4 regions of the Lysinibacillus sp. LK3 genome follow, and region 1 is predicted to be linked to each of the others. Evidence: riboswitches for the same ligand, from Rfam matches in the RefSeq annotation. Region 1 holds a riboswitch; each other region holds the start of a gene.
The links. A riboswitch is a leader RNA that binds a small molecule or an ion and turns the genes downstream of it on or off. The one in region 1 is predicted to bind thiamine pyrophosphate.
Positions count from the first base shown of each region.

Region 2: it holds a riboswitch for thiamine pyrophosphate, as region 1 does, so the genes downstream of both, VK91_RS12180 (ABC transporter substrate-binding protein) here and thiT (energy-coupled thiamine transporter ThiT) in region 1, are expected to answer to the same signal.
Region 3: it holds a riboswitch for thiamine pyrophosphate, as region 1 does, so the genes downstream of both, thiM (hydroxyethylthiazole kinase) here and thiT (energy-coupled thiamine transporter ThiT) in region 1, are expected to answer to the same signal.
Region 4: it holds a riboswitch for thiamine pyrophosphate, as region 1 does, so the genes downstream of both, thiW (energy coupling factor transporter S component ThiW) here and thiT (energy-coupled thiamine transporter ThiT) in region 1, are expected to answer to the same signal.

Region 1 covers NZ_LDUJ01000025.1:47,774-51,071, reverse strand. Annotated here, with positions in the region: gene VK91_RS18105 (AAA family ATPase) at 1-251, shown strand, start outside; gene VK91_RS23255 (hypothetical protein) at 289-411, opposite strand; gene VK91_RS18100 (DUF4870 domain-containing protein) at 467-790, opposite strand; TPP riboswitch at 916-1,023, shown strand; gene thiT (energy-coupled thiamine transporter ThiT) at 1,157-1,717, shown strand; gene map (type I methionyl aminopeptidase) at 1,880-2,635, shown strand; gene VK91_RS18085 (hypothetical protein) at 2,665-3,298, opposite strand, start outside.
Region 2 covers NZ_LDUJ01000016.1:45,927-49,224, reverse strand. Annotated here, with positions in the region: gene parC (DNA topoisomerase IV subunit A) at 1-1,114, shown strand, start outside; TPP riboswitch at 1,223-1,333, shown strand; gene VK91_RS12180 (ABC transporter substrate-binding protein) at 1,487-2,482, shown strand; gene VK91_RS12175 (thiamine-binding protein) at 2,484-2,774, shown strand; gene VK91_RS12170 (ABC transporter permease) at 2,774-3,298, shown strand, end outside.
Region 3 covers NZ_LDUJ01000018.1:65,350-68,647, reverse strand. Annotated here, with positions in the region: gene mbcS (acyl-CoA synthetase MbcS) at 57-1,640, opposite strand; TPP riboswitch at 1,831-1,928, shown strand; gene thiM (hydroxyethylthiazole kinase) at 2,012-2,779, shown strand; gene thiD (bifunctional hydroxymethylpyrimidine kinase/phosphomethylpyrimidine kinase) at 2,767-3,298, shown strand, end outside.
Region 4 covers NZ_LDUJ01000013.1:47,821-51,118, forward strand. Annotated here, with positions in the region: gene VK91_RS07180 (MFS transporter) at 208-1,404, shown strand; TPP riboswitch at 1,471-1,578, shown strand; gene thiW (energy coupling factor transporter S component ThiW) at 1,673-2,173, shown strand; gene VK91_RS07190 (VWA domain-containing protein) at 2,329-3,298, opposite strand, start outside.

The sequences.
Region 1 (3,298 bases):
GGATGGCAGATGTGATTCAAAGCTACCAAGGTAATATTCATATTGAAACGATGTTTATTGATGAGGGCTTTGGCTCGCTTGATGAGGAATCACTAAATAAAGCAATCGATACATTAATTGATTTGCAGGATTCTGGTCGTATGATTGGCGTTATTTCGCATGTACCTGAATTGAAATCTGCGATGCCAGCAGTTTTACATGTGGAAAAAACATTAAATGGCCATAGTCAAACCCATTTTGAAGTGAAATAAAACGAAGGCGTATTTCTAAAAGGAATACGCCTTCGTTTTATTTTTTTCGAGTTGTGGTTGTAGGCGTTGTGCCCTTTTTTGCAGCCATTACTTTTTTTACGATAGGAATAACAATAGGTGCTAACTTAACGGCAGTTTTTACAACGTTTGATACTTTCATCCCAAAACAGCTCCTTTTACAATTACTACTACCTGTTTCACTTAAAAATAAAACATTAACGGATAACACGAACAGCCTGAATTATATTCCAAATCACAATACCGAGTGAGACGAGAGCATAGATGGCGAATGAAGCAAACCAAATAATCATCACTGTCTTGTTACTGGAGGTTGGATCTAAACTAAATGTAGAAAAAACAAAGACAATAAAGAATAGAATGCCAAAAACAAAGGGTATTAAATGAGAGACAAGTGCACGAATCGAATGGCTTTTTACATCACTGTCTTTTGTCACGAAATATACAATTAATGGAACGATAAAAGGGGCGAAGAAAATACTAAGATAACTAAAGGCAGCTAAAATTTTTTGATTCTCCATAGTTGTACCTCCTTTTTAAATATTTACGCATGAAAAACAGCAAAGTTTCAAAAAAATGATGTATGGAAGGTTGTAATCCTTCAATCCTTTGCGTACAATGAGAGTGTTCAAATAAATTCAGATGTAACGACCACAAGGGGAGCTGATGATGTCAGCTGAGACTGGGCACGTAATGCCTTGACTCTTCGAACCTGTAAGTTAACGCTTGCGTAGGGATGTGGATAGAAACCGACACTTGTACGATGTGAGGCTCTGTCCTGACATCGTTTTTTCGTCCTTAAAGGAAAAAGGTGTCAGAAAGAGACATATCAGCGCTTTTCTATTCCTGCTCTTGTATCCTACATCGGAACAAAGGAGAGAATATGTATGGACAAAAAAAGACTATTAATGCTAGTGGAGATTGCGATTTTTGCAGCGATAGGTCTCGTACTGGATCAGGTTTCCTTTAAAGTATGGGCACAAGGCGGCTCAGTTAGTCTTGTTATGGTACCGATTATGTTAATAGCATTTCGCTGGGGCTTAGTAGCTGGTCTTACTACGGGACTACTTGTGGGTGTTATGCAAACAATGTTTGGTTCTTATATCGTGCACTGGCTACAAGGATTACTAGATTATGGCGTTGCTTTTACTGTTGTAGGATTAGCGGCGGTTGTACGTGGACCAGTGTTAGACGCTGCTAAACATATGAACAAAACAAAAATGGCACTTTATATAATCATAGGTACCGTTTTCGCAGGCTTCTTACGATACACAGCACATACAATCGCTGGTGCTGTATTTTTTGCCGAATATGCGGGTGACCAAAATGCATGGATCTATTCCATCATCTACAATGGTACATATATGCTACCAGCAACCATTTTAACGGCTATCGTTGGTGTTCTTTTATTTACAGCCGCTCCCCAATTAATGCAAAGAAAAGCTTAATGCTAGTCCCTTCACATGAGTGGAGGGACTTTTTTGTCGTGAATAACTCTTTTAGCACTTTGCAAAGTAGGAAAGCATACAATATTTAAAGCGTTTATCGTTCTACGCATAAAAAGTTATGTTATATTAAAGAATAGATATTAGATGAAAGGGACGTTATACATGATTGTAAAAACGCAAGAAGAGATTGAAGCTTTTAAAAAAATAGGACGCATTTGTGCTGAAATTCGCGAAGCAATGAAAGCTGCCACAAAACCAGGTGTTACAACACTTGAGCTTGATGAAATTGCTGGTCGCATGTTTGCAGAGGCTGGCGCTATTTCAGGACCAAAGGGAGAATATGATTTTCCAGGGTATACATGTATTAGCGTCAATGAAGAAGTAGCACATGGTATTCCAGGAAAGCGTGTTATTCAAGAGGGAGATATCGTAAATATTGATGTTTCAGGCTCTTTAAATGGCTATTTTGCTGACACAGGTATTTCATTTGTTGTGGGTGATGGCTATGAGGACAAAGAAAAGCTTTGCCGTGTTGCTAAAAGTGCCTTTGATCGAGCAATGACAAAGGTAAAGGCTGGATCTAAATTAAATCAAATTGGCAAAGCTGTTGAGCGCGAGGCAAATGCTAATGGGTTAACTGTTATTATGAATTTAACAGGTCATGGCTTAGGTCAATCTTTACATGATGAACCAAACCATATTTTAAATTATTACGATGCATGGGATACTACTATTATGAAAGAAGGTATGGTCCTTGCGGTTGAGCCATTTATCTCAGCAAATGCAGAACATATCGTAGAAGCAGGTGATGGCTGGACATTCGTGACGCCTGATAAATCACTTGTAGCACAAATCGAACATTCAGTCATTGTAACAAAAGATAAACCAATTATCTTAACGTCATTAGACGAAGAATAGGATGTAATGAAAAAAGCCTGCTAACCAATTTATTTTTGGTAGGCAGGATTTTTTTTAATAAATAAAATGCCAACAAAGAGAACACCGCATAAAAATAAAGCAGCTGTAGTGACAAGTAGCTCATCAAAACCATTATGTATGGCGATTCCAATATAAGCCCAAATAAAAACACTTGGATACATAACATCAAAGTGATGGAAACGGATATGTAGCGCAATGGCTCCTCCTAAAGTAAGTAAAATCACTGCCCAAAGAGGCGTACTAAGACCAAAGCCGTTCCAACCATAAGCCGTTAACGTAAAGCTTGTATTTGTGATAAAAATAAATGTCATCCATGCTAAATAAATAGAGAAAGGAATACGACCAAACAAGGATTTGTCCTGAAGAGGGTACGTATTATACAACATAAACAAATACAAGACTAAGAGTAATGTAATGCCAAGAGAAACAATAAATAACTCATGGTGCCAGACATATATCGTCAATGCTTGTAATATATTTATGCAACTAAAAAGCGCAGACTGTTTCAAAGTTGTCTTTTTCATGTTCATAACTAACCAATAACCGAGTAAAAAATAAATGATAATCCAAATTACATGACTTACACTAACTGGTGCAAATACAACAGAAAAACGATTAGCGATTTCTAGCGAAGATTGACCG
Region 2 (3,298 bases), on a different contig from region 1:
GGACGAGTTAAATAAGCTAATTGCGAAGCTAGAGGGGATTCTACAAAGTGAAGCAAAGCTAGTGCGTGTTATTAAACAAGAGTTACTAGATATTAAGAAACGCTTTACAGAGCCTCGTCGCTCGAAGATTGAGCAAGAAATTGAAGAAATTAAAATTACATTGGATGTCCTTGTGCCAAGTGAAGAGGTTGTCGTAACAGTAACGAAGGATGGTTATATTAAACGTACATCCACACGTTCTCATGCCGCTTCAAACGGGCAAGATTTTGCCATGAAGGATTCAGATTATTTATTGTATGAAGCAAACTTAAATACACAGCACCATCTATTGCTGTTCACAAATCGAGGCAATTATATTTATCAGCCTGTTCATGAGCTGCCTGATATACGCTGGAAGGATCTCGGCCAGCATATTTCAAGTATTGTGCCAACAGGGGAAGATGAATCCATTATTGCGGTTTATGGCTTCGAAACATTTGAACAGCCAAATACGTATGTCTTCACAGCCACAAAAGATGGCCAAATTAAGCGCTCACCACTCGCAGACTATGCGGTAACACGTTATTCAAAGCCAATTAAAACGATGAACGTCAAGGCTGGTGATGCGATGATCTATGCATCATTTGTAACAGATGACGTGGAGCTGATGCTCACAACGGATACAGCCTATGCGATTCGTTTCCCTATGGAGGAGTTACCAGTTACAGGTGTGAAAACAGGCGGTGTGAAAGGGATCACACTAAAAGATGGAGAAGCCTTAGTTGGAGTCAATGTGTTACAGCCTGATGTTACCCACTATGTAGTGATTGTGACACAGCGTGGGGCCGTAAAGAAAATGAATGTCGCTGAAGTTGAAGTAGCGAGTCGTGCAAAACGTGGACTAAAAGTATTAACAGAGTTAAAAGCAAACCCTCACCGAATTGTGGCAGTTGTTCAAGCAACAGACGAGGAGCAGGTTGTGATTGAAACTGAAAAAGGTGTTCAAGAGATGATTGACGTACAAGCATTGTCTCGTGCGGATCGCCATTCCAATGGTTCATTTAAAGTGGATATTGCAACAGATGGAGCAATTTCTCATGTTGTAACAGCCAAAAAAGAACAGAAACCAAGCTAAAAGCATGCCCAGCCTCTTAGGAGCGCTGGGCTTTAAGCTCTATTCAAAAATAGCACCTTGTCATTTAAGTGAAACTATGGGTATAATAATCATCGAAAAGTTCATAGCGAAAGAATGTAGGGGGGCTAGTAATTGCTAGCTGAGATTGTGTCCGGTAGACGCTGACCCTTTGAACCTGATTTGGCTCGTACCAGCGTAGGGAACATCTATTCAAAAAGCAAAGTTTTGAAGATTGATTGCAATACGTCTGGGAGGAATCCTAGGCGTTTTTTTATGTTTTCAAGCAACAGCTTGCCAACATTGTATACGCTTTCTTCTGGTGACAACATTCATTCATGAACACTTTCATATTACAAACTGGGAGGCTTTCGCATGAAAAAATGGTTTTTTATTTTATTGGCAGCACTATTGACATTAGTAGGCTGTAGTGACAAGGATGACAAGCAGGCTGCAGACAAGCTGAAAAAGGTGTCTGTGGTACTGGATTGGACGCCGAATACAAATCATACAGGACTATATGTTGCCAAAAAACTCGGTTATTTTGAGGAACAGGGTTTAGATGTTGATATTATTATGCCTGGTGAGGCGGGCGCAGATCAGCTTGTTGCTTCTGGAAAGGCGGATTTTGGCGTGAGCTATCAGGAAGGCATAACACAGGCACGAGTACAGGATGTGCCGCTGGTCTCCATCGCAGCAATTATACAGCATAATACATCTGGCTTTGCTTCTATTGCTTCGAAGGGCATTACATCGCCAAAGGATTTTGAAGGTAAAACCTATGGTGGTTGGGGCGCGCCATTAGAGCAAGCCGTTTTACAATCACTCATGCAAAAAGAAAAGGCAGATATTAATAAGCTAGATATCGTCAATGCAGGGGATTTAGATTTCTTCACAATGATGGAAAAAGATATAGATTTTGCTTGGATTTATTATGCATGGACTGGGATTGAGGCTGAGCTGCGTGGGGAAAAGATTAATATGCTATATCTTACAGATTATAGTGATCAATTGGATTATTATACGCCAGTTTTAGCTACAAATGAAAAAATGATACAGGACAACCCGGATGTAGTCAAAGCCTTTGTGGCAGCTGCATCGAAGGGCTATGAATACGCAATTGAAAACCCAAGTGAAGCGGCTGATATTTTAATCGAAGCGGCCCCTGATTTAGATCAAGCGTTAGTGCATAAAAGTCAGGAATGGCTGGCTGATAAATATCAGGATGATGCCAAGCAATGGGGAGAGCAAAAGCTTTCGGTGTGGGAAAATTACGCGAAATGGATGTCTAGCAATCAAGTACTAGAGGGCGAATTTGATGCGAAAAAAGCCTTTACTAATGATTTCTTACCTAAAAAGGAGGCCAAATAAGATGGCAAATTCATTAATCAGTGTACAAATCATTCCGAAGACAGAGAAATATGAAGATGTTATACCATATGTCGATGCAGCAATTGCGGTGATCGATGCTTCTGGGGTGAAATATGAGGTACATCCATTGGAAACAACGATGGAGGGTGAGCTTTCAACATTGCTCCAAATCATTGAAAAAATGAATGAGAAAATGATTGAACTTGGTGCCATTAATGTCATTACACAAGTGAAAATTTTATATCAGCCAACGGGTATTACGATGGATACATTAACGGAGAAATATCAGTAATGAAACGTGCATTACAGAAGGGAAGGACGATAATTTTTATCGCCTTCCTCTTGTTCATATGGGAACTAATCGTGCGGTTTGCTGAAGTTCCTCATTGGTTAGTACCCACACCAAGTAGTATTTTGTCAGAAGCCATCCAGTCGTATCAAACCTTTCTACCACATGCATTCGCTACAGTACAATTAGCTCTACTAGGATTAGCCATTGGCATCGCTTGTGGGCTAACGGTGGCAATAGTGTTGCATCGATTTACATTTATTCGAGAACTGTTTTATCCAATTCTTATTATGTCGCAGAATGTTCCTATTCTAGTCTTGGCACCGCTCCTTATTATTTGGTTTGGCTTTGGCTTATTACCGAAGCTTATCATTATCTGTCTTGTGTGCTTTTTCCCGATTGTCATTGCAGCGATGGATGGATTTAGACAAACTGCTCCAGAATTAAAGCATTATTTTGCCATGGTTGGTGCTACAAGGGCACAAACCTTTTGGAAGCTGGAATGGCCTTATGCCTATCCCGCTATT
Region 3 (3,298 bases), on a different contig from region 1:
TCAAAGTCCATACCTTTGATGAACTTTGATTTTCGACATTATTTCCTAGGAAATGATTATAATTGGAGGTGTTTGATTTCTTGTTGCCGTAATTCGACACGTCTAATTTTCCCAGAAGATGTTTTTGGTAGTTCCTCTACAAATTCAATAGCACGTGGATATTTATAAGGAGCGGTCAATGATTTAACATGACTTTGGAGTGTTTGAATAAGCGCTCCATCACCTTTTTCACCATTGCGCAGAACAATAAATGCTTTGACAATATTTCCTCTTACTTTATCAGGGCTCGCTATAACAGCAGCCTCTTTTACAGTTGGATGTTTCATTAAAGCATCCTCTACTTCAAAAGGGCCAATTGTATAGCCTGAGGATATAATAACATCGTCTCCTCGTCCGTCAAACCAAAAGTAGCCATCTTCATCTTTATAGGCACGATCTCCTGTAATATACCAATCCCCACGAAATTGTAAATTTGTACGTTCAGGATCATTTAAATATTTTTTAAAGAGTGCTGGCGTTTCGCGATGAACAGCAATATCACCAACTTCTCCGATTGTAACAGGTTTGCCCAAATCATTAATAATTTCAACAGTGTTGCCAGGAGTAGGTTTTCCCATAGAGCCAACTCTCGCTTCCATCCCTACCATTGTGCCTACCAATAATGTATTTTCCGTTTGTCCATAGCCATCTCGCACTTGTAATTTGAATGTTTCCAAGAATACTCTAATAACCTCACTATTTAATGGCTCACCAGCTGATACAGCTTGGCGAATTGCACTTAAATCATATTCATGTAAATTTTCAAGCGCTGCCATAAAACGATATTCAGTTGGTGTACAGCATAGTACATTGATTTTGAATCTCTCAAGCAATGCTAAATAAGAAGCTGCTTCAAATTTACCTTTGTAGACAAATGCAGTAGCACCACTGCCTAAAGTAGCTAGAAATGGACTCCAAATCCATTTTTGCCACCCTGGTGCTGCAGTCGCCCAAACAATATCATTTTCTTGTACACCCAACCAATGTGGTGCTGTTGTTCGTAAATGAGCATAGCCCCAACTATGCGTATGCACTGCTGCTTTTGGATTTCCTGTTGTTCCGCTTGTATAGGCTAAAAATGCATTGTCTGTGCTTTTTGTTGGGATAGGATTTATGTAGGTTGTAGGTTGATTATTCATTTTTTCAAGTATGTTCTGCCAAGGTTCATGTGCATTCCCTATGACAAATTGCAGTATGTCTTGTAAATTTCCCACTTTATCGAACTGTTCAATATAGGGTTCAAATGCAATAACTGCTTTAGCATTTGCATGATGAATTCGATACTCAATATCCTTTGTTCTTAACATCTCAGAACTTGGAATAATAGTTAAACCCGCTTTCAATGCAGCAATATACACAATATATGCTTCAACCGAACGTGGTACCATTACTAAAATGACATCACCTTTCTTTAAACCTTGCTTGGTGAATACATGTGCTGCTTGATTCGCTTTTTCCAATAAATGTGCATATGTAATACATTGGATGTCTTGGTTTTCTTCATAAATGATTAAAGCATTTTTGGCTGCATCCTGAGCATATTTTTCAATTTCCTCTACTATGTTATACCATTCTGGTGCAACTAAATCTTGTCTTTTCATGGCAATTGCCCCCTTTTGTTATGACACATTATAAAACTCTTTTTTCAGCATTTTCAATGGTTTGTGCTTAATTTCGGTAAAGTCATGACAACTATCATACCCTCCTATATGGCATCGGTCACATTTTATCTATAGGAAAACTTGCTATTGAATACAAATGAAAAGTATGGTACATTTTGGTCAACTAAAAGCAAGATTGCAGGGGGACTCGTAAGAGTTGAGAAGGTAAAACCTGACCCTTTGAACCTGTTAGTTAATACTGACGTAGGGAGCAATAAACATCGTTTTCAGATGAAAGGCTCTTTTCGTGCATTTTTACACAAAAAGAGCCTTTTTTGCATGCTTACGTCCATCCCTAAAGGAGGACTACAATGATTTTTCAAACAATTCGTCAACAGCAACCACTTATCCATTGTATAACCAATTATGTAGTGGCAAATTTTCAAGCAAATGGTTTATTAGCGATAGGTGCTTCACCAGTAATGGCCGATGACTACCAAGAGGTAGAGGAGATGGTGGCCATTGCTCAAGCATTATTAATTAATATTGGAACACTTAATGATCGCACAAAAAGTGCCATGTTATTAGCAGGTGAAAAAGCCAATAAACTTGGTATTCCTGTTATTTTAGATCCTGTCGGAGTTGGAGCCACAACTTATCGTAAGGAAACCGTAAGATACTTACTGGAAAACATACACTTTGCCGTGATTCGCTGTAATCTCGGCGAGCTAGCAGCAATAGTTGGTGTAAATTGGCAACAAAAGGGTGTCGATAGTGGTCATGGCACTATCGCTATGGAATTAGAAGCCACATCATTGGCTCAACGCTATCAATGCATTGTTATTGTCACAGGAGAACGCGATTTTATAACTGATGGCAAGCATAGCCAATGGATCGCTGGTGGTCATCCCCAAATGACGGAAGTAACGGGTACAGGTTGTTTACTTAGCGCAATTTGTGGCGCAGCCTATAGTGTAAGCCATAATCCTTACCAACAATTAACAGAAACACTTACTTACTATAAAAAAGCAGGTGTACTGGCATCCGCATTTACTGCAGACATTGGTGATTTTCAAATAGCCTTACTCAATGCTATACATCGCTTATCAAAGGATGGTGCAGCTTCATGCATATTGTAACAACAATCGCTGGCTCAGATAGTGGTGGAGGCGCGGGTATACAGGCTGATTTAAAAACATTTCAGGAATTAGAAGTGTTCGGTACTTCTGTTATTACTGCTCTAACTGCTCAAAATACTTTGGGTGTAACAGGTGTTTGCCCTATTGACGTTTCCTTTATAAAAAAACAATTAGAGGCCTTAGTAGAAGATTTTCCAATCGCTGCGATTAAAACAGGAATGCTTTATTCCTCAGAAATTATCAAAGCAATTGCACACCAGATCAGGGAGCTAAACATTCCACTGATTGTTGATCCGGTGATGATTGCAAAAGGTGGGGAAAGCCTATTACAGCAAGAAGCTATCGATGCCTTACGCTCAACTTTATTACCACTTGCTACGGTTGTTACGCCCAATATACCCGAGGCAGAGACACTTACTGGGAGATCTATTCATCATTTTGAAGATATGAAAGAAGTAGCTCAAAGCTTGTTACAGCTAGGTGTACAATGTGTCATCATTAAAGGTGGTCATTTAGCAG
Region 4 (3,298 bases), on a different contig from region 1:
TTTACTAATTTATCCTCCCATAGCTTCTTTTCCCTCAACTTTTATGACTAAAATGTATTATTTCATCATGCATAGGTGCGTGGATAAAAACTTTTGTGGAAAACCATTCTAAATATAGAACCAGTACTATAATCTTAACTATTAGCCAAGCAATAATTCTTTATGATAGACTGTACTATATTTGATTACAAAAAGGGGGTTCATTCGATGACCCAGCAGAAGTCCAATAAGGCGGCTTTGTATATTTTAATGTTTAATATGTTTATCGCAATGGGGAGTATTGGCATTATTATTCCTGTCATGCCAGAGTATTTAAAAATATTTGGTGCAGCAGGACAAGTTCTAGGTATGCTAATCGCAACGTTCGCCTTAGCTCAATTCGTATTTTCTCCTATTGCTGGGAATCTTTCAGATCAGTACGGACGAAAAAATTTAATTATTTTCGGTCTTATCGTAACAGGTCTTGCACAAATCGGATTTGGCCTTGCTACAGATGTATGGATGCTCTTTTTAGCACGATTTTTAGGTGGTCTAGGTTCCGCATTTGTTGCACCTCCTATTATGGCTTTTGTCGCTGACGTCACAACCTATGAAGAACGTGGGAAAGGTATGGGGATGTTGGGTGCCGCTATGTCTCTTGGCTTTATGATTGGACCTGGTATTGGTGGCTTTTTAGCAAAGGTAAGCTTACATTTCCCATTTTTCACAGCTGGAGCTGCAGCCATTGTAGCATCTATTTTATCTTACTTTTTATTACCTTCTACCAAACCAAACACTGCTCAACAGAAACAAAAGCAAGACAATCTGGCGAAGCAAATGGCTCGTTCCATACATATGCCTTATTTTGTTATGCTCATAATTATGCTGGTGTTCTCGTTTGGAATTGCAAATTTCCAAACGACATTGTCATTATTTGTGACAGAAAAGTTTAATTACACACCTGTAGATATAGCGATTATATTAGTTGTTGGTGGTGCTTTTGGAGTAGTAGTACAAATGTTTATTATTACACCACTGTTCAATCGTTATGGTGAAATGAAAGTAGTACTAGTAAATTTATTTATTGCATCCGTTGCTATTTTCTTAATATTATTTGTTTCTGGCTTTGCCCTTATTTTAGTTGTAGCAACAATTTTCTCTACAGCAACGACATTAATTCGTCCAGCTGTTAATACACTCATCTCAAAGCTTGCAGAGAAAGAGCAGGGATTTGCTGCGGGCTTGAATAATGCCTATATGAGCCTCGGAAATATGATTGGACCCGCTTTGGCAGGTTTATTATTTGACTGGAATATGAATAGCCCATATATTTTCGGTTCTATCATATTATTAGCCTGTTTCTTCCTTGCGCTCATCTGGACAGTGAAAAAAGCACCTCATTTAATGCATCCCGATACAAAATAGTCTGAAAAATCATTGACTATTTTTAGCAGTATGTTACATTATTGTTGATTCACAAAATTGAATGATTTTAACCACTAGGGGAGTCTTTAAAAGGCTGAGACGTATATGGTAATATACGGACCCTTTGAACCTGATCTAGTTCACACTAGCGGAGGGAAGTGGCGCTACTTGCTGTTGTCACTATATACACGCAAGGCCGCTTCCTATTGTTTAAAGGGGGTGGCCTTTTTATTTTTCCTCACGAACTTTACCAAAAGGAGTGAACTTTATGTCAATTTGTAAATTAACAGTCATGGCTTTATTAGTAGCCGTTGCTGTTGCAGGCTCTACTTTCGTATCCATCCCAACAGGAATCGCACGTGCTTACCCAGTTCAGCATGCTATTAATGTGATAGGAGCCATTATACTTGGACCCGTACCAACAGTTATAGTTGCCTTTGTCACTGCCATCATTCGTATCCTTACTGGAACAGGCTCTCTACTAGCTATCCCTGGTAGTATCATCGGTGCGTTCTGTGCTGCCCTTGCCTATAAATATAGCAATAAAATGTGGTTAGCTGGTATCGGAGAAGTTATCGGAACGGGCATTCTGGCTTCACTTATTGCCGTCCCTTATGCAAAATTATTCATGGGAACATCTGTAGCAGCATTCTTCTTCCTACCAGCCTTTTTAACATCAAGTACGATCGGTGCTATTTTAGGTGTAATGGTTGCGAGTAGCTTGCGTAAAACAGAGCTAGTAAAGAGGTTTAATTCTTCTCTTTATTGAGAGAGATTGAATTATGAGCATTCATTGAGCTGGGGTAGTCCAATTTGGATCGCTTTTCTTCTCATTTACCCTCTTTACAAAGGGGATAACTCTTTATTTCATGCAATATAAAAAAGCAGTGCAAAACTATTCGAGTTTGCACTGCTTCCTCTATTTTAAGATCGTTTTTTCATGCCTTTTAACAACTGTGCTACATTTGTGTCTTCTGCTTCTATAGTTTTTTCCTCAACCAGCGGCTCTTTTTTCTTCGCATTCGTTAGGAAATTCCAACCAAAACGTCTTATGGTAATATCAATAAAGAAAAGAAGCATACTCGCTAAGAGTAGCCATGTGGCAATATTTTGCCGATCTGCTCCTTTTGTCGTAAAGTCACGGAAGACATCTTGTGGTTCCTTTAAAACAGTGCCTCCTGTTCGTTGAGTTAACTCTTCTATCAGTTGGTTATTTACAGGGAGTAGTTCGTATTCAGCACTATAAGGAACACTTAGCCCTGCCTGATAAATGGCCTGCTTTTCATCTGCTATACGGAAGAAAATTAATCCAGGTTCAGCTTGTACTACAGCTCGAACTTGAGATGCGGAAATGGTTTCAAGTTGTGTTTCTAGCTCCTCCCCTGCTTCATTTACCGCTACAATATCTAAAAATGCGGCTTCATTTGTAGGGTCTGTAATCATAAAGGAACCATCTGCTTCCAATCTTACATCATAGGCTACATCATTGTAGCTTGGTAGCATTTGAGAAATAAGTGTTTGCCAAAATGCTCCCCAATTCTGCCATCTTGCCCAATCTCCAGTCCATTTACCCGTTGAATCAGATGTAAAGGCAAATGTTTTACCAAGACCATATTGCCACTGCGCTAACACAGGATCTTCTTTCTCGCTTTCTGCTACAACAGTAGCCCCCTGTTTTGCCGTTGTCCCAATATATGCATTCATTTGTGGGACACCATTAGCAAACAGTGAGTTCCATCCTGCTGCATTATAAATTGCCGGATAGAATGGATTGTCCTCAATATAGGTGCGGGAAATCATAGCTGTTTCCCGAGATAAAATAGAAGGAATGGTTTGCTCATCTATCACATCATAGAAACGTCCACTGCCCATGTCACTAAGCGCTTCTAATAAG